4 regions of the Saccharococcus thermophilus genome follow, and region 2 is predicted to be linked to each of the others. Evidence: riboswitches for the same ligand, from Rfam matches in the RefSeq annotation. Region 2 holds a riboswitch; each other region holds the start of a gene.
The links. A riboswitch is a leader RNA that binds a small molecule or an ion and turns the genes downstream of it on or off. The one in region 2 is predicted to bind S-adenosylmethionine.
Positions count from the first base shown of each region.

Region 1: linked by a shared signal. The riboswitch ahead of BDD39_RS04870 (hypothetical protein) and the one ahead of BDD39_RS13285 (methionine biosynthesis PLP-dependent protein) in region 2 are both predicted to bind S-adenosylmethionine.
Region 3: linked by a shared signal. The riboswitch ahead of BDD39_RS07415 (methionine ABC transporter ATP-binding protein) and the one ahead of BDD39_RS13285 (methionine biosynthesis PLP-dependent protein) in region 2 are both predicted to bind S-adenosylmethionine.
Region 4: linked by a shared signal. The riboswitch ahead of BDD39_RS01620 (LLM class flavin-dependent oxidoreductase) and the one ahead of BDD39_RS13285 (methionine biosynthesis PLP-dependent protein) in region 2 are both predicted to bind S-adenosylmethionine.

Region 1 covers NZ_JAASRS010000001.1:927,354-932,782, forward strand. Annotated here, with positions in the region: gene BDD39_RS04860 (ABC transporter permease) at 1-824, shown strand, start outside; gene opp4A (oligopeptide ABC transporter substrate-binding protein) at 838-2,625, shown strand; SAM riboswitch class I at 2,736-2,842, shown strand; gene BDD39_RS04870 (hypothetical protein) at 2,921-3,253, shown strand; gene BDD39_RS04875 (VOC family protein) at 3,281-3,664, shown strand; gene BDD39_RS04880 (AbrB family transcriptional regulator) at 3,683-4,750, opposite strand; gene BDD39_RS04885 (PaaI family thioesterase) at 4,866-5,348, shown strand; gene BDD39_RS04890 (PaaI family thioesterase) at 5,392-5,429, opposite strand, start outside.
Region 2 covers NZ_JAASRS010000001.1:2,563,676-2,569,104, forward strand. Annotated here, with positions in the region: gene metC (cystathionine beta-lyase) at 1-758, opposite strand, end outside; gene BDD39_RS13285 (methionine biosynthesis PLP-dependent protein) at 763-1,866, opposite strand; SAM riboswitch class I at 1,943-2,053, opposite strand; gene BDD39_RS13290 (alpha/beta hydrolase) at 2,329-3,057, shown strand; gene BDD39_RS13295 (YjcG family protein) at 3,123-3,644, shown strand; gene BDD39_RS13300 (GNAT family N-acetyltransferase) at 3,646-4,077, shown strand; gene spoVIF (sporulation-specific transcription regulator SpoVIF) at 4,212-4,469, opposite strand; partial or broken gene BDD39_RS16480 (YjcZ family sporulation protein) at 4,589-4,672, opposite strand; gene BDD39_RS13315 (hypothetical protein) at 4,809-5,045, opposite strand; gene BDD39_RS13320 (thioredoxin family protein) at 5,178-5,429, shown strand, end outside.
Region 3 covers NZ_JAASRS010000001.1:1,430,782-1,436,210, forward strand. Annotated here, with positions in the region: gene BDD39_RS07400 (hypothetical protein) at 1-192, opposite strand, end outside; gene BDD39_RS07405 (NAD(P)H-hydrate dehydratase) at 189-1,730, opposite strand; gene BDD39_RS07410 (IS256 family transposase) at 1,888-3,057, shown strand; SAM riboswitch class I at 3,372-3,479, shown strand; gene BDD39_RS07415 (methionine ABC transporter ATP-binding protein) at 3,627-4,640, shown strand; gene BDD39_RS07420 (methionine ABC transporter permease) at 4,630-5,295, shown strand; gene BDD39_RS07425 (MetQ/NlpA family ABC transporter substrate-binding protein) at 5,333-5,429, shown strand, end outside.
Region 4 covers NZ_JAASRS010000001.1:286,750-292,178, reverse strand. Annotated here, with positions in the region: gene BDD39_RS01635 (IS1634 family transposase) at 1-464, opposite strand, end outside; gene BDD39_RS01630 (amino acid ABC transporter ATP-binding protein) at 560-1,285, shown strand; gene BDD39_RS01625 (ATP-grasp domain-containing protein) at 1,435-2,382, opposite strand; gene BDD39_RS01620 (LLM class flavin-dependent oxidoreductase) at 2,384-3,445, opposite strand; SAM riboswitch class I at 3,515-3,622, opposite strand; gene qoxD (cytochrome aa3 quinol oxidase subunit IV) at 3,765-4,064, opposite strand; gene qoxC (cytochrome aa3 quinol oxidase subunit III) at 4,066-4,680, opposite strand; gene qoxB (cytochrome aa3 quinol oxidase subunit I) at 4,684-5,429, opposite strand, start outside.

The DNA.
Region 1 (5,429 bases), 1.6 Mb from region 2:
TGGTGAAGGATAAGTTAGCTCTCGGTTCTCTCATTCTTCTTTCCTTGATTTTGATCGTTGTATATGGTGCCTCGTTATTATTAGACCAAGATGAAATTGTCAAAGTGGACTTGCTGGACATTTACTCTCCGCCGTCAGCAGAGCATTGGCTTGGTACGGATTATGGAGGAAGGGATATTTTTGGGCAGCTGATTATCGGTGCAAGAAACTCATTTACCATTGGTTTAGCGATTACGCTGATCACCGGCCTGATTGGTCTTGCCGTTGGCCTCATTGCCGGATATTTTGGGGGAGTTATTGATAATATAATCATGCGTATTATCGATTTTATCCTTGTATTGCCATTTTTAATGCTTGTGATCGTAGTTGTGGCGATTGTGCCTAAATATAATATTTTCACGTTTATTCTGATTATGAGTGCCTTTTTATGGACGGGAAAGGCGCGGCTTATTCGAGCAAAAACGCTGGCAGAGCGGGAATTGGACTACGTAAGCGCATCGAAAACGCTCGGTACGCCGGATTGGAAAATCATCCTTTTTCAAATTTTGCCTAATTTAAGTTCGATCATTATCGTAAACTTAACATTAAACCTTGCCGGAAATATTGGAATTGAATCAGGCTTAAGCTATTTAGGCTTTGGATTGCCGGAAAGTACGCCAAGTCTAGGGACGCTTGTCAGCTATGCGATGAATCCGGATGTTTTGCAAAGCAAATGGTGGGTATGGTTACCAGCATCATTGCTTATTTTAGTAATGATGTTGTGCATAAATTTTATCGGCCAAGCGTTAAAACGCGCGGCCGATGCAAGACAACGATTAGGATAAAGGGGGAGAAAAAGTGAGGAAAAAGTGGCAATGGAGGTTTTTGGTGGTGCTCGTCGTTCTTTTGTTAGGATTAACGGCGTGCAACAGCAACTCCGCAAGCAACAACAAAGACAACAAGAATAAACAAACAGCGCAAAAGGAAGATATCGGAAAATTCCCAATGACCGTCAAAAATGACGGGAAAATCGTTGATGGTGTATTAAAATACGGATTAGTATCGGATACCCCATTTGAAGGAACATTGAGCTATGCGTTTTACGAAGGACAGCCAGACGCGGAGATTTTGCAATTTTTTGACGAATCACTTTTCCGTACAAATGGAGACTATGAAATTACGAACGATGGCGCGGCCACATACAAACTTTCCGCTGACAAAAAAACGATGACGATCAAAATTAAAGATAATGTAAAATGGCATGACGGTGAACCTGTCAAAGCGGAAGATTTAGAATATGCCTACTTAGTCATCGGCAATAAAGATTATACGGGCGTCCGCTACGGAGATGCGCTCATCCAGGATATCGTCGGCATGGACGAATACCATAGCGGAAAAGCGGACAAAATTTCAGGAATTAAAGTCATTGACGACAAAACATTAACCATTACATGGAAACATGCCAATCCATCTGTACTAACAGGCATTTGGGCATATCCGCTTCCGAAACATTATTTAAAAGATGTGCCGATTAAAGATTTGGCGAAATCGGATAAGATCCGCAAACATCCAATTGGCTTTGGTCCATTTAAAGTGAAAAAGATCGTTCCAGGCGAATCGGTTGAATTTGTTCGCAACGACGATTACTGGGCCGGAAAGCCGAACTTAAAAGGTGTTATCTTGAAGGTAGTCAGCCCGCAAGTTGTGCTGCAGGCGCTTAAAAAAGGAGAAATTGACATTGCCGAATTTCCAACTGACCAATATCTCAATGCGAAAGGAACAAAAAACCTTCAATTTATTGGAAAAGTCGATTTAGCTTACAACTATATTGGTTTTAAACTCGGGCACTGGGATGCGAAAAAACAAGAAAACGTGATGGATAATCCGAAATTCCAAAACAAAAAGCTTCGCCAGGCGATGGCATATGCGATTAATAACAAGGAAGTGGCAGACAGATTGTATCACGGTTTGCGTTTCCCGGCAACGACGCTTATTCCGCCATCCTTCCCAAGCTACCATGATAAAAATGAGAAAGGATACACATACGACCCAGAAAAAGCGAAAAAATTATTGGATGAAGCGGGATATAAAGATGTCGATGGCGACGGCTTCCGCGAAGATCCAAATGGCAAAAAATTCACCATTAATTTCCTCTCGATGAGCGGCGGGGATATTGCCGAACCATTAGCGAAATTTTACATGCAATGCTGGAAAAACGTCGGCTTGAATGTACAGCTGGTTGATGGCCGCTTGGCGGAATTCAACTCGTTCTATGATATGGTCGAAAAAGACGATCCGAAAGTCGATGTGTTCGCCGCGGCATGGTACACAGGAACCGATGTGGACCCATATGGATTATATGGCCGTAACGTTATGTTCAACTACTCTCGCTGGGTAAATGAGAAAAATGATGAACTGCTTGAAAAAGGTCATTCCGAGCAAGCATTTGATAAAGAATACCGCAAGAAAATTTACAACGAATGGCAAGAGTTAATGAATGAAGAAGTACCTGTCATCCCGACGCTATACCGCTCGATCATTTATGCGGTCAACAATCGTGTGAAAAACTTTACGGTTGACCCTAGTTCGAAATTGACATGGAAAGATGTCGGTGTCACTTCGGAGCAGCCGGAAGTAGCGCAATAATAAATCGGAAAGAAGGAGATTCCTTTGCTCTCCTTCTTTCCCTTATGAAAAAACAAAAAATCATTGTCATCATTGAGATACCGTGGTAAGATAGAGAAAAATTACATACAGTCTTATCAAGAGTGGACGAGAGATCGGGCTCGATGACTCCACAGCAACCTGCGTATTTCGCAAGGTGCTCCAACCCGCAAAGCGGTTTCGCTTTGGATGATAAGAACGGCCAAACCCCTTTCGCATCATTCATGGCGAAAGGGGTTTTTATGTACAAAACAAAGGAAGGAGGTGGGAACGCCGAGTGCGCGAAAATGATTTGATTCGCAGTTATATGGCGGCACACTTGAAAGCAGAATCGTTCGCTTCCCATGTCGCCCGGTGCATAAGAAAGCAGCTGTTGCAATTTGACAAAAAGACAGTGCTGCATTTTGACTGTTACGCGAATTTTTTTCATCTATATGGGCATACGCAAGGAAAGTCTTTTTATCTTATTTTGACGCTTGCGGAAGTGGAAGAATGGAAAGCCGCTGGTCCTTATGCGCTCGATCGCTATATTTTTAGCGAACTAGCGGAAAAAGGAATTTCGATCGTACATATGACTCCATATTTGCGGGCGGTATTTTCTCAATCTTGAAAATAATAAAAAAAGGGGAGAACTATGATGTCAGTGAAAAAATTCGAACATGTCGGCATTCAAGTAAAAGACATTGAAACATCGAAAAAGTTTTATCAAGAGGTAGTCGGTTTGGAATTGCTTAGCGAGATGACGCATACGAACGGCACGATGAAGCTGGCGTTTTTAGGATTGGATGGCTCGGTCATTGTCGAATTGATCGAAGGGTATAATCCGAATTTGCCGACGGAAGGAAAAGTGCATCACGTCGCCTTTACCGTTGAAGGAATTGAGCAAGAAAAAGAGCGGCTTCAATCGCTCGGTGTTCCGCTCGTCTGGGAAGATATTACGACGCTGCCAAACGGGGCGAAATATTTGTTTTTCCTTGGGCCGGATGGAGAATGGATCGAATTTTATGAACCAGCTAAGTAAAATGAAACCGCTCTGTTCCTAGTTGCGAACAGAGCGGTTTTTCCATGCCGTATCGGTAATGTATGGAAATTTGCGAAACACCCATTTCAAGACGTTCGGCACAACGATAATGACAAGCAATAGCCGCATAAACTGCAGCGAGCTGACGATGGCCGGGTCGCCGCCGACTGTCTGCGCCGTTAATACCATTTCCACTAGCCCGCCCGGTGCCAGGCTTAACAGCGCGGTCGACAGTGGAAGATCCGTTAATTTCGCAAATGCCCAGCCGCATCCGAATGATAAAGCAATTAATACTAGCGCAAGCAGGAAATATACCCAGCTAAATTTTCCGCCAAGCTTAATATCTTCTAACGTAATGCGGTTTCCCATGTTCATTCCAACGCTAATTTGTGCCAAAATAATCAACCATGAAGGCAGTGACGGCAAGTTTACTCCAGCCACATGCATAACTGCCGTTACGGCAAGCGGTCCGACGACGTATGCCGCCGGAATGACGTTTCGTAAAAGAAGCGCACCGAAAATGCTTAACAAAAACCAAGCGTAATGACCATCGGAAGAGGCAGCAGCCGCCTGAGCTGCGGAGCTTCCTGACGGCGCATGTCCGCTCAACCAATGGACAACGACCGTTGGCACAAGAAAAACGACCGTTAATAAACGAATCGTTTGAAAAATCGTTACTAGCGCTGTATTGGCATTGAACGATTCACTAGCGGCCACCATTTCCGACAATCCGCCAGGAACGGAGGCAAACACGCTTGTCACTTTATCCATATGCGTCCATTTCGTCACCGCGATGCTGTTCATAATATTGATGACAATCAGGGACACAGCGACAGCGAGAAACGGAACAATATATGGCGCAATTGTTAACAGTGTCTCTTTTGTAAACGACAGTCCAAAGTAGGTGCCTAAAACAATCAATCCGCTGTTGGATAACGCCTTTGGCGCCGCTACTTGGCGCTTGATGACCGTTTTCCAAACAAGCATTCCGGTAATGGCCCCGAGCATCCACGGAATCGGGGAATGGAGATGATAAAACAGCAAGCCGGTCAGTCCCGCGACGATATAGGTTTCTAACACTTTCATTGCTGCAGTCCTTTCCATTCTCTGTAAACCTATCACTATTGTAAAGGAAATTAAAAGGAAAAGGAAGTAATGTGCTCATTGTGATATACTGAAAAGGAAAGGGGAGGGAGAAATCATGGAAGAACAAGTAAAACACGCCATTCAAGACGAATATCCAGAGGAATTTGCCTGGTGCTACGGATGCGGCCGGATGAATGAGCACGGCCACCATTTCCGCACGGGATGGCAAGGGGAGAAAACGGTCACGATTTACACGCCGCGCCCTGAGCATATTGCCATTCCCGGCTTTGTGTATGGCGGATTGATCGCCTCGCTGATCGACTGCCACGGAACGGGTTCGGCCGCGCTGGCACTGCATCGCAAAAACGGCCATGAACCTGGTGACGGCGAGACTCCGCCGCGTTTTGTCACCGCTTCGCTGAAGGTGGAGTTTGTCAAGCCGACGCCGCACGGGGGGCCACTGAAAGCGGTGGGAACCGTCGAAGAAATTCATCCGAAAAAGTGGAAAGTAGATACGGAAGTATTCGCCGATGGAGAACTTTGCGCGCGCGGTGAAGTCGTGGCGGTGGTCATGCCGAAGACGTTTGGGCAAAAATAACACGTCCATTCGCAAGCAAAAAGCAGGAGGTCGTCCTGCTTTTTTATCGTTTTGGCATGATCATTACCGAGGAAACGGCGC
Region 2 (5,429 bases):
AGGCGAACGTGCAGCGTCTTTAATCCCCGCAACACCAGCCACGCATCTTGCACTCCAAGCACGGCGCCGAACGCGTTTTGCAATTTGTACAGCTGTTTCGCCAATTCCTCGTCTTTCACCACCGCAAGCCCCGCCACGACATCGCTGTGCCCTGCCAAAAACTTCGTCGCGCTATGAAGAACGACATCGACGCCAAGGTCAAGCGGACGCTGGAGCGCGGGAGTCATAAACGTATTATCCAAAAAAGTTAAACAGCCATTGGCTTTCGCCAATTTGACAATTCCTTGAATATCGGTTACTTTTAAGAGCGGGTTGGACGGCGTTTCGACATAGATCACTTTTGTATTTGGACGAATATGGGTAGCAACTTCATGCAAATCGGTCATATCCACAAACGTATATTCAATGCCGAAACGGCTTAACACTTCGGTGATTATGCGATACGTGCCGCCATAAACATCTTCGGTCACGAGCACATGGTCACCTTTGGATAGCAGAAGAAACGCAGTCGAAATCGCCGCCATCCCGGAGGAAAAAGCGAAGCCGCGCACGCCTCCTTCTAGTTCGGCGATCGTTTCTTCGAGCGCCTCGCGCGTCGGGTTGCCAGAGCGGCTGTAATCATACTTGCCAAATGTGTCAAAATCGAATTGATGGAACGTTGAAGCATGCTGAATCGGCACGCTTACTGCCCCTGTTTGCCGATCGATTTTCCATTTGTTATGAAGCAGTTTGGTTTGAAAGGAAACTTGTTGTTCCATCCTCTTACACCTCTTTCATGTTTTTCAGCGCTTGCGCTAAGTCGGTGATTAAATCTTCGACATGTTCGATGCCGACGGAAAAGCGCAGCAGCCGGTTACAGACGCCGTTGGCGATGCGGATTTCTTCTGGAATATCGGCATGCGTTTGCGTCGCCGGATACGTAATAAAGCTTTCCACTCCTCCTAAACTTTCGGCGAACGTAATTAAGCGCAAGCTTTGCAAAAAGCGGTTGACCCATTTTTCCTCACGCAAGCGGAACGATAACATGCCGCCTCTTCCTGGGTATAATACATCGGTAATATCTTCGTGAGATGCTAAAAACTCGCTGATTCGTTTCGCGTTTTCCTCATGCTGGCGAATCCGAAGCGCCAACGTCTTCATGCCGCGGATGAGCAGCCACGAATCAAACGGCGAAAGCACGGCGCCGATCGCGTTATGATACTCCGCCAAGCGTTGACAAAGCTCCTCTCCCTTTGCCACGACAAGACCAGCTAATACATCGTTATGGCCGCCCAAATATTTCGTTGCGCTATGAATGACAATATCGGCCCCCTGTTCAAGCGGACGTTGCAGAACCGGGGTATAAAACGTATTATCGACAATAAGAAGCAAATCGTATTTTTTCGCCAGCTTCGCTACTTCTGCGATATCGGTTTCCTGCATGAGCGGATTGGTCGGCGTTTCCAAAAAAATCGCCTTCGTTTTTTCGGTAATCGTGTTCTCTACTAATCGTATGTCGCGAAAATCTACATAATGAAAAGACAAACCATATTTTCGCCAGCCGCGTTCAAACAAGCGATATGTACCTCCGTAAAGGTCGGCGGAAACTAAAAATTCATCACCGCTTTCAAACAGCGCCAACACCGTTTGAATTGCGGCCATGCCGGAGCTGAACGCATAGCCTTGATCGCCGCCCTCGAGCTTGGCGATCGCTTCTTCGACGATTTTGCGCGTCGGGTTGCCGGTACGGATGTAGTCAAACCCCGTCGACTGTCCAATTCCTTCATGACGGTATGCCGTCGAAAAATAGACAGGCGGATTGACCGTCCCTGTTACCGTTTCGCTTCGGTTTCCGATTTGCGCTAACAATGTCTCGAGTTTCTCCATTTATCTCTCTCCCTCTTTTGTAAAATAAAAAAAGTCTTCTAAGAAGAAGACTTTTCCATACGTTTGTCAGTGCTTCTTCTTATCTGCCGAATTGAAAACTCAATTCGCTGGATTTAGCACCTGGCCAATACTTGGCTGGTTGCTGAAGCTTCACAGGGCCAGTTCCCTCCGCTTCTCTCGATAAGAACGCATCTTGCCGATATTCATTTTTTATTATCTAAAAATTTAACCCATTCATAATAATTTTGCAAGTAATTTTTATAACGCCGGAAAAACTCATTATGTTTTTCATATGTTCTAACTGATTGCAGTACATATTTTGCTGAAACAGTTTTTTGACAAAAACAGCAAAAAATCGTTTATCTTTTTAAAAACCCGCACAATTCGGCGGCGTTTATTAACATGTTTTAGCAAAAATATGTTACAATAACAGATGAATCGCTATTTTTTGGAGGACACATCATGGCGACACAAAAAGGAACGATGCATGACTATACGATTTACAGCAATGAGCTCGAAGAAGAAGTAACACTGCTTGCATATTTGCCAAGCACCTTTTCTCCGCTTCATAAATATTCTCTTTTAATTGCGCAGGATGGAAAAGATTATTTTATGTATGGAAAAATAAAAAGTGTAATCGAGCAGCTGATGGAAAACGGCGAGATTGATCACACCATTGTCATCGGAATTCCGTATCATGATGTGAAGGACCGCTATGAGAAATACCATCCAAACGGAAAGAAAAACAGCCAGTATTTACGCTTTTTGGCCCATGAGCTTGTTCCGTTTTTAGATCAAACGTTTCCTACGTACCAAATTGGAAAAGGGCGCGCGCTTATTGGCGATTCGCTCGGCGGCACGGTATCCTTGATGGCAGGACTGTTGTATCCGCATACATTTGGAAAAATTGCGATGCAGTCGCCATATATAGACGAAGGCATCATCGCAAAAATCCGGCAATTTTCCGAGCCATCATTATTGCAAATTTATCATTCGGTAGGGACAAACGAAACAGCGGTAAAAACGACGGACGGAAACGTGCGCGATTTTATCACTCCAAACCGAAAGGCACGTGAAGCATTTATCCAAAAAGGATTTTTGTATGAATACAGCGAATTTGATGGTGGTCATGCATGGACGTATTGGCAGCCTGACGTTCCGCGTGCCATCGCTTATCTCCTTTCTTCGTAAACACTACCGTACTTTTCGGAATTTTGTTATAATTAAGTACTACTTATCATAAGGAGGGATTTTTTATGAAATATGGTATTGCTTTATTTCCTTCGAAACGAATACAGGATTTTGCCAATTCCTATAGGAAGCGTTACGATAGCCATTACTCCCTCATCCCGCCGCATGTTACGTTGAAAGACCCTTTTGAGGCAGATGGCCAGCAAATTGGAGAAATGGTGAAAGAACTGCGCAAAATTGCCGCGGAAACGGATGTCATCCCGTTAAAAGTGACGAAATTCAGCTCGTTTTATCCGGCAAGCAATGTCATTTATTTGAAGGTAGAACCAAATGAAACGTTGCAGCGCCTCCATGAACGTCTCCACAGTGGAATCTTTGCCGATAAGCCAGAATTTGTATTTGTCCCTCATATTACTATTGGCCGTGATTTGCCAAGCGCGGAGTATGCGGATGTGTACGGACAATTGCGAATGCAAGACGTTCATTTTGAAGAAACGGTCGATCGTTTCCATCTTCTATATCAATTGGAAAATGGCTCTTGGACAGTATATGAAACATTTTTGGTTGGAGGAAAGGGTCAGGAATAGCATGAACGTAGCCATCGGAAAAAAAAGTGACACTCCTTTATATAACGATGCCTTGCTCGTTCGTCGAATTGTCTTTATTGAAGAACAGCAGGTTTCAGAAGAAGAGGAAATAGATGAATTTGAACAAGAAGCGACCCACTTTGTGTTGTATGATGACGGAAAGCCCATCGGCGCCGGTAGATTTCGCATCGTTGATCACGGTCTTGGAAAAATTGAACGAATTTGCGTACTGCCGCAATACCGCGGCCGCGGGGCGGGAAAGCTGATCATGGAAGCGATTGAGCGATTTGCAAAGCAGCAAGGTGTGTCAAAATTAAAATTAAATGCGCAAACACATGCCGAATCGTTTTATGAAAAACTCGGATACAAAACCGTTTCGGATGTGTTTATGGAGGCCGGAATTCCGCATGTCACGATGGTCAAAACGTGGTAAAGACCGTATCAAGCAATGGTACGGTTCTTTTTTATGGTTGATTTTCCATTTTCGGCTTTATTCCCCTTTTCCAGAGAAATAAAAATACATAGGAAATAGCAAAGGGAGCTCCGATTCGGAAAGCTCCCTTTTGCTTATTTTTTGTTGTTCAGCATGTTGGCAATCGTGCTGAAGTCAAGCTGTTTTCCGTTTTGAATGATCGTTTTGACGATTTGGTCTTCCAGTTCTTTTGGCACTTTCCGATTGGCGATTTGCGCGACGCGCTTGATAACGTGACGCACTGTTTTTTCATCTTTAAAGTTGGCATTTTGCAAAGAATTCGCTAATTCCAATACGTCTTTCATATTTACTCCTGTTTTCTTTTCGATATTCTTAAAAAACTGGTTATCCATTTACCAAATCCTCCTTTTTCTCTTATATCGTATGAAGTGAAATACAATAAGTGCATGCATCAGAAAGAAAAAGTACGAGCTGCCCGATGAATCAAACAGCCCGTACCCGTTACATGACATTAGCCCACAAACGAAGTGCCAACAATAATTAACAAAATGAACAACACAACAATCAACACAAAGCTACTGCCACCGCCATAGCCGTAGCCGTAACCTCCGTAACCGTAACCTCCGTAACCACCGAAACCGCAGCATCCAAACATATGGTGCACCTCCTTCGCTTTGTTACTTTATCGTATTCATCGCACGTGCAACTGGTATAGGCACATGTGGAATATGTTACCCAAATAACCGAAACAGCTTCGCAAACTCGTTTTCCTTTTTCGCAAACCATTTGTTTATATAATCTAAGTTCCCTTGGATGTCTTTTAAAAATTGGTTATTTAACTTTTCGATTTCCCGTATTTGTTTATCAAAGTCACTTCCCCACTTTTCAAACACCTTAATAAACTGCTCATGCCCCTCTTTTTTCGAATTTGCCCATGTTTCTAGCGCTTTTTCTAACTCCTTGCTCACCATATCCGCCTCCTTTCTTACCATTTGTGTATGCAACTCGGGAAACAATGTGCCAAGGCATATGAATTCTTTTTTTCCACAAAAATGTGATAAAGTATAAGCGATACTACTTCGTTTAAGGAGGAAGTTCCATTGAAAGAGCTGCAAACGGCAGAACAATTCCAAGAGGTCATTTCAGGGGACAAACCGGTAATTGTAAAGTTTTATGCGACATGGTGCCCAGATTGCACAAGAATGAACATGTTTATCGATGATATCGTTCACGAATATTCGCAATACGATTGGTTCGAAATCAATCGCGACGATTTTCCAGAGCTTGCTGAAAAATACCAAGTTATGGGTATCCCAAGTTTACTCGTATTCCGAAATGGTGAAAAAATTGCC
Region 3 (5,429 bases), 1.1 Mb from region 2:
AATCGCCCCTGCCGAGCGATACATGCGAATCGCTTCGGATAAGATAATATGATAAGTATCCGCGTCCGCATGTTCCCCACTTTCGCGAAGCCAATGACTGGCGTACGCTTCGCCAAGGTCCATGCTTTTCCAAAGCAAAAAAGCACCAATTCCAACCATTGCAATGTCGAGCCACCATCTCCAATTTTTCAACCCATATCCCCCTTTTGTTTTTCCTGCACATACGAAAGCGCCGCCGGAATTGCTTCGATTAAATCGCCAGCAAGCACGTCCCATTGCGAATGGCCGCGTTCTACAAGCATATCGGCAGCTTTTCCGTGAATCCAGACGGCGTTGCTAATGGCTTCTTGTGCGGAATGATGCTGCATGAGAAACGCGGAAACGATCCCCGTCAGCACGTCGCCGCTTCCACCTTTCGCCAAAGCGGGATTTCCGGTCGTGTTGACATATTGCGAACCGTCTGGCGTTGTCACAATCGTATAAGGTCCTTTCAACACGACGTAGATGCCGTACTCCGTCGCCAGACGCTTCGATGTGCCAAACCGATCGCCTTCGATGTCACGGATCGATAGACCAAGCATGCGCGCCATTTCCCCGGGATGCGGGGTAACCACTGTTGCCGCTTTTCGTTCACGAATTAGCGCGGCGTACTCGTTCCAGAAAAAGAGGGCGTCGGCATCGATAACAAGCGGCACTGGCTGCCGCACGATGTTGGAAACAAGGTCGCGGACGCCATCCGTACGGCCAAGCCCCGGGCCGATCGCGACCGCGTCGATATCAAGCGCCGATACATCCATGGCGCCGGAAAACGCCCCGTCCCGAGCCGGACATGGATAGTACATCGCTTCCGGAACGCGGTTGGCGACAACGGAATAAATATCATCCGGCACCGCCATCGTCAACAATCCCGCCCCGCTTCGCAGCGCCGCTTTAGCCGTTAACGTAACCGCTCCTGTCATCGCTCGGGAACCGCCAACGACAAGTAGTTTTCCATGCGTTCCTTTATGGGACGATCGTTTTCGTTTTGGCAGCGTCCGCACGACATCGTCCTCTTCCCATACAAAGCGGGGCGCGGCATTTCGCTTGACGGCAAGCGGCGGAATACCGATATCGACAAGGAGCAGTTCGCCGTAATAATCTGCTGTCGGAAACGTGTACGCCCCCAGTTTCGGGCATTGAATCGTAATCGTGGCATCGGCGCGAACCGCAGTTTCGGCCTCTCCCCCGTCCGCTGGGGTTCCGCTTGGGATATCGATCGCATAGACAATAGCGCGGGAACGGTTGACAAGCTCAATGATCTCTCTATACGGAGGCCGCACCTCTCCTTTGATGCCAATGCCAAGCAAAGCGTCAATGATGGCATCGTATTGTAAAATGTGTGCGGCAAACGCTTGTTCATTTCCCGCATATGGTTTCCAGTCATATCCGGAACGCTCATACACCTCCAGCGCCGTTTTCGCCGCGCCTTTCACCTTTTCTTTTGGCGGAACGAGCCATACATCCACATCATAGCCATTGCTTTTGAACATCCTTGCGACAACCAATCCGTCGCCCCCGTTGTTGCCTGTCCCGGCTAGCACCGCCACACGCGCCGAACGTGGAATGCGTTCGCGCAGCACATGAAACAGCGCCTGTCCGGCGTCTTCCATCAAAGAATCGGCGCTGATGCCGATCTGTTCAACCGTGTCGCGGTCGATTTCGTACATTTCTGCGGCTGTAACGATATGCATCATGCTCACCCCCATCTGCTAAATATGTATTTGTCCCGTTTCATTAATTTGTGATGATGTATAAAAGTTTGTGTAAAGCATTTTGCTAGAACAAAAGAAAAAAGGTAGGGTATTCTCTGATTGGACCAAAAATCTTAGAGAAAGGAGTACCCTACCTATGTCTAAAAGAAGTATACCGAATGTCGACTGGGCAAATCAACTGGAAAGTGTCATTCGTCAGTTTGTGAAGGAAAAATTAGAGCTGATTATGCGGGAAGAAATCAAACATTTCCTCGAAATCGAACAGGCTGGAACGCCGAATATGAGAAACGGCTACTATCAGCGAAATCTAGATACGCAATATGGCCGGATTGAGGGTCTTTTGGTTCCAAGAGACCGAAACGGGGAATTTCAAACACAGTTGTTTGCCCCTTATCAACGCCACACCGGCTGGCTGGAGGAAGCCATCATTAGGATGTATCAAAGTGGCATGAGTACACGGGAAATTGGCAAGTTTATCGAACGAATTCTAGGAAATGCTTATTCTCCAGCGACGATCAGCCGTATTACCGATGTCGTGAAAGAAGACATCGAGAAATGGCACCATCGTCCACTATCCAAACGTTATTCTGTCTTATATTTGGACGGCTTGTACGTGAAACTTCGCCGCGATACGGTAGAGAAAGAAGTCATTTATGTGGTGTTAGGAGTGAATGAAGAAGGGTATCGAGAAATTCTGGATTTCTTCGTGGGAGGACAAGAAAGCGCCTATGGATGGCAGGAAATTCTTCAACACCTCTACCAAAGAGGCGTCAAGGAAGTGCTTCTTGGCGTCTTCGATGGCCTTCCGGGGCTGGAGGAAGCCTTTAAGGCGGTGTATCCGAAAGCCGATGTGCAGCGCTGTGTCGTGCACAAAGTCCGCAACACCCTCAGCCGTGTTCGGAAAAAAGACCAATTCGAAGTGGCCGAGGATCTCAAGCTGATTTATCGCGCGCCGAATAAGGAGATGGCGTTACAAATGTTTCAACAGTTTGAGTCGAAATGGTCCAGCAAATATCCAAGAGAAGTTCAGTCTTGGGCCAATGAGTTGGATGTCCTCCTTACATTTATGGATTATCCAAGCAGTATTCGAAGTGTGATTTACACGACGAATGTCATCGAACGAACGATCAAAGAGATTCGGAAACGTCTAAAGCCGATGAACAGTTTGAGCAGTTTAGAAGCCGCGGAAAAAGTCGTGTATTTGACCATCCAAGATTTTAATGAGAAATGGGCAGGGCGAAAGTTAAGAGGATTTGCCGAAGCGCAGGAAGCTCTTCAACGAATGTTTGAAGAACGTTATTGTTAACCAAATATTGTAAATAAACAAAATAGGAGGATTCTCCCTTTCCACACAAGAGACTGAATATTCAGTCTCTCGTGTGGAGGAAATATCCCCCCTCTATTCTAAATCCATTTCAGAGATACCCTATCTATCTTACATTACACAAAATTCTTGACGGTACCTAATTTGTTCTCCATGAAAAAGGAAAACACCTGCAAAAAAACTTTTTCGCGGTATAACAATGATGTAAGCGCTGTCTTACCTATCATCACCAAAACCAATATTGACAATCGGCTTTCTTGGAATTATGATGAATGTAAAAATTGCATACAACAAACCGCTTATCAAGAGTGACCGAGGGAACAGGCCCAATGACGTCCGGCAACCTCCCTTTTAGGGAACGGTGCCAATTCCTGCAGAATGGCTTTCATTCTGAAAGATAAGTCGGGTATTTACATACCGATGCCTCTTTCTGAATGAAAGGGGCGTTTTTATTTTCCAGCTCCAGGAAAAGCAAAGAAGCAAAAATTCTTACATACATAGTTTTTCACAATTACATAAAACTCCGCAAATAGATCGGGAGGGAAGAAGTGATGATCGAAATAAAAAATGTAACAAAAATTTATTCCACGAAAAAAAAGCAAGTCGTCGGCGTCGACAACGTATCCTTAACCATTCAAGACGGGGAGATCTTTGGAATTATCGGCTATAGCGGTGCCGGCAAAAGCACGTTGTTGCGCTGTTTAAATCTTTTGGAACGCCCGACATCTGGCCAAGTCATCATCGATGGTGTCGATTTAACAACGTTGAATGACAAACAGCTGCGGCAGGCCCGCTTAAAAATCGGAATGATTTTTCAACACTTTTATCTTGTCAGCTCCAAAACTGTGTTTGAAAATGTCGCATTTGCCTTAAAAGCGGCAAAAAAGCCAAAAGAAGAAATTGAAAAAAGAGTCAATGAATTGCTTGAAATGGTCGGGCTTTCCGATAAGCGGGATGCGTACCCTTCCCAGCTAAGCGGCGGGCAAAAGCAGCGGGTTGGCATCGCGCGGGCGCTTGCCAACGACCCGACCGTCCTCTTGTGCGACGAAGCAACATCGGCGCTAGACCCAAGTACAACAAAATCGATTTTGACGCTGTTGAAAAAAATCAACCGTGAACTTGGCATTACGATTGTGCTGATTACACATGAAATGGAAGTGGTCAAAGATATATGCGACCGCGTCGCTGTCATGCAAAACGGGAAAATCATCGAATTAGGTACCGTATATGACATTTTTACAAATCCGAAAGAAGAATTAACAAAGTCCTTTATCAACAGTATATTGCGGTTTGAACTCCCTGATCATCTGCTGCAGAAGCGGACAGGAACGATTGTCAAAATCCAGTTCAAAGGGAAGACAGCCGAGGAAGCAATCGTTTCTGATATGCTACAAACCTTTAAAGTAAAATGCAATATTTTGCATGGAAAAATCGAGTATATTCAAGAGATGCCGCTCGGAATCTTTGTCATGGAGCTGATCGGCGAACCGGAAGAAATCGAGCGGGCCATTCACTACATTTCGCAAAGAACGAACGGATTGGAAGTGATTGCACATGCTGCTTGATGCGTTAATTGATTTAATTCCCGAACTGAACAAAGCGTTTTTAGAGACGATTTATATGGTGGCAATTTCCCTTTTCGTCGCGATCCTTGCCGGTTTGCCGCTCGGAATTCTCTTATTCGTCACCGACCGCGGTCTGTTTTTGGAGAACACAGTGGTCAAATCCGTCCTTGGCTTTATCGTCAATATGATTCGCTCGATACCGTTTGTCATCTTGCTCGTCGGGCTGTTGCCGCTTACGAAACTGATTACCGGAACAACGATCGGACCTACTGCTGCGTCCGTATCTTTGTCGGTCGCTGCCGTTCCGTTTTTTGCAAGAATTGTAGAAACATCGTTGCGAGAAATCGAAAAAGGGGTGATCGAAGCAGCGGTTGCCGTCGGAGCGACACCTTGGATGATTATCAAAGATGTGCTGCTGCCTGAGGCACGCCCTGGCATTGTGCATGGAATTACAATCACAACAATTAGTTTAGTTGGATATTCGGCAATGGCCGGAATTGTCGGCGGCGGCGGCATCGGCGACTTGGCGATTCGCTTCGGGTATTACCGCTACGACAACACCGTTATGATTACAACGATTGTCATTTTAATTTGTCTTGTTCAAATCATTCAGTTTGTCGGCGACCACATCGCTCGCTTGGTCGATAAGCGGTGAGGTCGTTAAAATATAAACTACTAAGGGGGACTTTATCATGAAAAAACTATCGATCTTTCTCGTTTTCTTGCTTTCCATCGGGCTTCTTGTCGCGTGCGCGGGCAAGGAAACGGCTTCCGGCACTCCAGAGAAAA
Region 4 (5,429 bases), 2.3 Mb from region 2:
CGGTTGTAGCCATGTGTGATTTGTAAGGCCTCTAACGAGGCCGATTCATACGCGCCGTAAACGGTCTTGTCCGTCGTATCGGCGTGGAAGGCTCGGAGGGAAAGGCCTTCTTTTCGATAAATATGAATCAAGCAAGTGCTGATGACGTTGTGAATGCCAGCCTCATACAGGCGATCGAGATGACGGGCCAACGCATCGTCGTTCAACCAGGAAGGATGGAGATCGGGACGGATGAGTTTCTCACAATCGACCTCCTGAGCCCAATGTTCCAAGTGAACAAGGGCTTGCCGGCCGTCAAACACATTGTAGAGGATGGCCTGAACGGCATCGCTGACTCGCGTTTGGCACTGCGGATCGACGGGCACGAGATGGTCAATCAATTGAGGCAGACCCAGTTTCTTGAATAGGGCACTTATTATATTCAAATAAGAATTGCGATAGACCTTTTTGACTTGAACGTTCATAAGTGAAAAACTCCTTTACGTTCCTTGTGTGTCAAGGATTCATTCGACATCGGAACGAAAAAATCCTCCCGATTTTCGTCGAGAGGGTGCGAAATGTGAGGATTAAAGTAAATAATTTAAAAAAATCATTTGGCGACCTAGAAGTGCTGAAAGGAATTAATGCCCATATTCGCGAACGGGAAGTCGTCGTCGTCATTGGCCCATCCGGTTCCGGGAAATCGACCTTTTTGCGCTGCTTAAACCTTTTAGAAGACTTCGATGAAGGGGAAATCATCATTGACGGAGTCAACATAAAAGAAAAGCAGACAAACATTAACAAAGTGCGCGAAGAAGTCGGAATGGTATTCCAGCGCTTTAACTTATTCCCGCATATGACCGTGCTCGATAACATCACACTCGCTCCAATAAAAGTGCGGAAATGGCCGCGTGAAAAAGCAGTAGCAAAAGCAATGGAGCTGCTTAAAAAAGTCGGACTGCAAGAAAAGGCAAACGTCTACCCGGATTCGCTATCGGGCGGACAGGCGCAGCGCGTCGCGATCGCTCGCGCCTTGGCGATGGAACCGAAAGTGATGCTGTTTGACGAGCCGACATCCGCCTTAGACCCAGAAATGGTCGGAGAAGTGCTGGCCGTCATGAAACAGCTCGCAAACGAAGGAATGACCATGGTTGTCGTGACACACGAAATGGGCTTTGCCCGTGAAGTCGGCGACCGCGTCCTGTTTATGGATGGCGGCTACATCGTCGAAGAAGGTACGCCGAGTGAAATTTTTGATAATCCAAAACATGAACGGACAAAATCGTTTTTGTCGAAGGTGCTGTAACCTCGTATTTGCCTTGTTGCCGCAATGAAGCGACAAGGTTTTTTATGGACCACAGCAGCAAAGGCGCTGGCACGCTGCTTCCATGCGCAAACACATAGCCCTGGTTTTTGCGCCTGCAAAAGGCTGGAAACCAGGGCTATATTTATTATTTATACCGAAGCGGTTTGAATCCGCTTTAATTCCTCGCCTAAAAACTTGGCCACCTCTAACATGCCAAACTTGCCGGCGCGCGCCTCCGCCTCCGAGTTGTAATTCGTATTGGTGTTGACATCATAAGTAAAAATCGTGCCGTTTTGATCGCGAATAAACTCGATGCCGGCGATGTGAATATCATTGGCGCGCAAAAACTGCTCATATTTCTCAAGTATCGGATCGGAAAAGCCGTCTATAATTTCAAATTTCGGACGCATTGCCGTTTCACCGACTGGACAGAACAAATCGCCGATTTGGCAAGCATCCGCCGGGCAAAGTTCAAACCCCTCCGATGTGTCTACGCGCACGGCGTACATGAATTTTCCGCCGACAAATTCACAACGGGTGATGAACGGCTCCGGCGCTTGAATATATTCTTGCACCAGTGTAATGCCGTCGACCGAATCCTCAAAAGCAGGGCTTTCGAGATACTGCCCAAGCGCTTCAATGGAATGGAACAGCTGCACACCAAGCCCTTTTCCAGCGCGGTTATGTTTCGTAATGAACGAAGGCGCGCCAAGCTGTTTCGCCGCTTCCATAATTTGTTCCTTGCCGACGGCGGCAATCGTTTTCGGCGTGCGGATTCCATGCGCATTTAACGCCGTATATTGATTTACTTTGCTCACTTCTAAACGCAGCGCCCTGCTTCCGTTAAACACCCGGCGCCCATGGCGCTCGAGCCAGGCGAGCACCGCTTCCGTGAATTCCGGAGCAAAACGATGCCCCCGCGTATGGGAAGAGGCGCTCATCCGGTTGTAAAATACCCCTTCCGGCGGCGTCGCCGATAAATCGATCGTCCCCTTGTCTAAAAACCATTCTTCATAAGGCAGACCAAGTTCATCCAACCGCCGCGTTAAATGCACGGTCCATTCGCTATTTTCATGAATAATGTAAATTTTGCTCATCTTATTTTCCCCCTTTTGCCGCAAGCGAATTCCGTCGCTCCTCGACAAGCGGCATTACTTGTTTGGCAAACTGCTCCATTTCCTCCAATTGCGGAGAAAATTGTAATAATAATAAATCAACCCCTGCAGCTTCATACGCCAAAATGCGATCGGCAATTTGCTCCGGCGTGCCGATGAAGTTTGGCCGCAGTCCACGATTCGATACGGAATAGTCTTGCAATTTTAACTGCAACTCAAGCTGGGATTTATTGACGAAATCCTTATATCCTGCATAGCCGCTCGATAATTTGACGTCGGTAATGCGCTTTAATTCCGCCTGCGCTTCCTCCTCGCTGTCGCGGCAAATGACAAACGCCGCCATGCCAAACGAGCGAAACGGCTCTTTTCCCGCCTGTTTGCGTCGCTGCTTCATATCAGCAACTTTGCGGGCGATTTCTTCGACTGTTCCGCCATGCATCACATACGCATCGCAATGCTCCACAATCGCTTGTTTTCCCCGTTCGCTCTCGCCGCCGGCGTACAAAACCGGATACGGCTTTTGTACTGGTTTCGGTGCTAAATGGGCACCTTTTACTTCATAAAATTTTCCCCGGAAATCAAATACATCGTTCGTCCACATCCCTTTTAACACTTGAACGAATTCTTCCGTGCGGTCATAGCGCTCATCATGTTCGGTAAAAATGCCGCCATATTGACGTGCTTCTTCTTCCCACCATGCTGATACGACATTCAGCGTGAAGCGGCCGTTGCTGATGTGGTCAATATTGGCCGCCATTTTCGCCGTAACAGCCGGATTATGGAAACCGGGACGGACTGCCGCCATAATTTCCAATTTTTCTGTCACCGCCGCCAGCGCCGCCGCGGTCGACCATGCTTCCAGCGAATCGCTCTCCGGTCCTTTTATATCATTTAAATACAGCTCGGCGACTAATGTCGTGCTATATCCCCATTGTTCCGCTTTTTGCGCCACCGTTTTGGCATATTCAAACGTCGCCGGCATCATTTCATCATCAACATTGCGCAGCCATCCTCCGAAAATCGGCAGCCAAAACCCGTATCTCATCTTGCTCCTCTCCTCCCCCATGAACCGGAAAAATAAAAAACTTCTTCGATAAGAAGAAGTTTTTGCTTCATCTTATCCTCCAGAACCAACCGTTCTGCTGGAATTAGCACCTTTCTGACGAACATCAGGGGCTGCTGGGCTTCATCGGGCCAGTCCCTCTACCTCTCTGGATAAGATTTACTATTTCGTTTAATCTCCGTTTTTTCCGCTTTATTTTATCTTCTTTCTTGGATTTCTTTTATCCTATCATAGCGTTATATTTGCCGTCAATATATAAAAAAGCTGGCTCTCCTACATAGAGAGAGCCAGCGATTCCGCATTACAATACGAATGACATCGTCCAAACCGACCCGGCAACAACCACTATCGCAATAAAAAAGGCATACGCCATATTGATCGTTTGAATTTTGCCGCTGTCGCTTTCCGTCATATGCATAAACATAAATAGCTGCAAGCTTGCTTGAATGATCGCAAAAATGACGATGACGCCAATAATCGCCTTCACCGTTAATCCCGAAGATAGCGCGACCCAAAGCGCAGCGAACGTCAGCACAAGCGAGAGAATAAATCCAATGATATGTTTCCAAGGAAATGATTCATGGTGATTGTTTGCACCCATCCTAGATCACCATCCCGGTCAAATAAACTAATGTAAAGATAAAAATCCACACGACGTCAAGGAAGTGCCAATACAAGCTGACGATAAACACTTTTCTTGCCGTCCGCGGCGTAAATCCGCGCTGCAGCAGCTGAATGATAATTAAAATCATCCAGCCAATCCCAAGGCTGACGTGCGCCCCGTGCGTTCCGACAAGCACGAAAAAGCTAGAGAGAAACGCGCTTGTCTGTATCGTTGCCCCTTCATGGACATAATGAATAAATTCGCGAATTTCAAAGGTAATAAACCCTGCGCCTAAAAGAAGCGTCACCAACAGCCATGCCAACAGCCCGCTCATGCGGCCGCGGCGCATTTCAAAAATGGCGAGTCCGCACGTAAAGCTGCTTGTTAATAGAAGCAACGTTTCGATTAAAACATCTTTTACCTCAAATAGGTCTTTCGCGGTCGGGCCGCTTCCCGTACGCTGAAATAAAACAAGATAGGTGGCGAACAAGGTCGCAAACAACGCGACCTCGGCGCCAAGGAAAATCCAAAATCCTAAAATATTTAAACGGCTTTCTTCCGTCCGATACTCGAGCGGCATCGTTTCATCATATCGGTGAGCTGCTTCTGCCATCCGTTACGCCCCCTTCCGTGCCAAACGCTCCGTGCGTTTAATCTCGTCCACGCTAATGTAATAGCCGTCATCATCGTCAAACGAACGGAGAATTAAACCGAGAATAATGAAGATCGCAGCGATAATCGCCAGCGTAAACCATTTAAAGACAAGACCAAAGCCCGCGAAGAAAAACGCAATCGAAATCAAGAACGGGCGGCCTGAGTTGCTTGGCATATGAATCGGCTTTAATTGTTCTTCTTTTACTTCAAATCCGTTGCCGTTTTTCTTCATCACCCAATAAGCGTCCAAATCCGTTACTTCCGGAGTGATTGGGAAATTGTAGTGCGCTGGCGGTGAAGCAGTCGCCCACTCGAGCGTGCGTCCGTCCCACGGGTCTCCGGTCATGTCGCGCTCGCCGTACCGCGCGCTGTAATAAATGTTATAGCAAAGCATGATAAAGCCGATACCCATCAGCGCCGCGCCAATCGTCGCGACAACGTTCAGCGGCGTCCAGCCAAGTCCGGCAGAGTACGTGTACATGCGTCGCGTCATTCCCATTAATCCTAAGAAATACATTGGAAAGAAGCAAACGTTAAATCCAATCATAAAGAGCCAGAACGTCCATTTTCCTAAACGTTCATTTAATAGATGACCAAACATTTTCGGATACCAATAATGAAGCCCAGCAAAACAAGCAAACACCGTACCAGCAATTAATACATAATGGAAATGGGCAACTAAGAAATAACTATTATGATATTGATAGT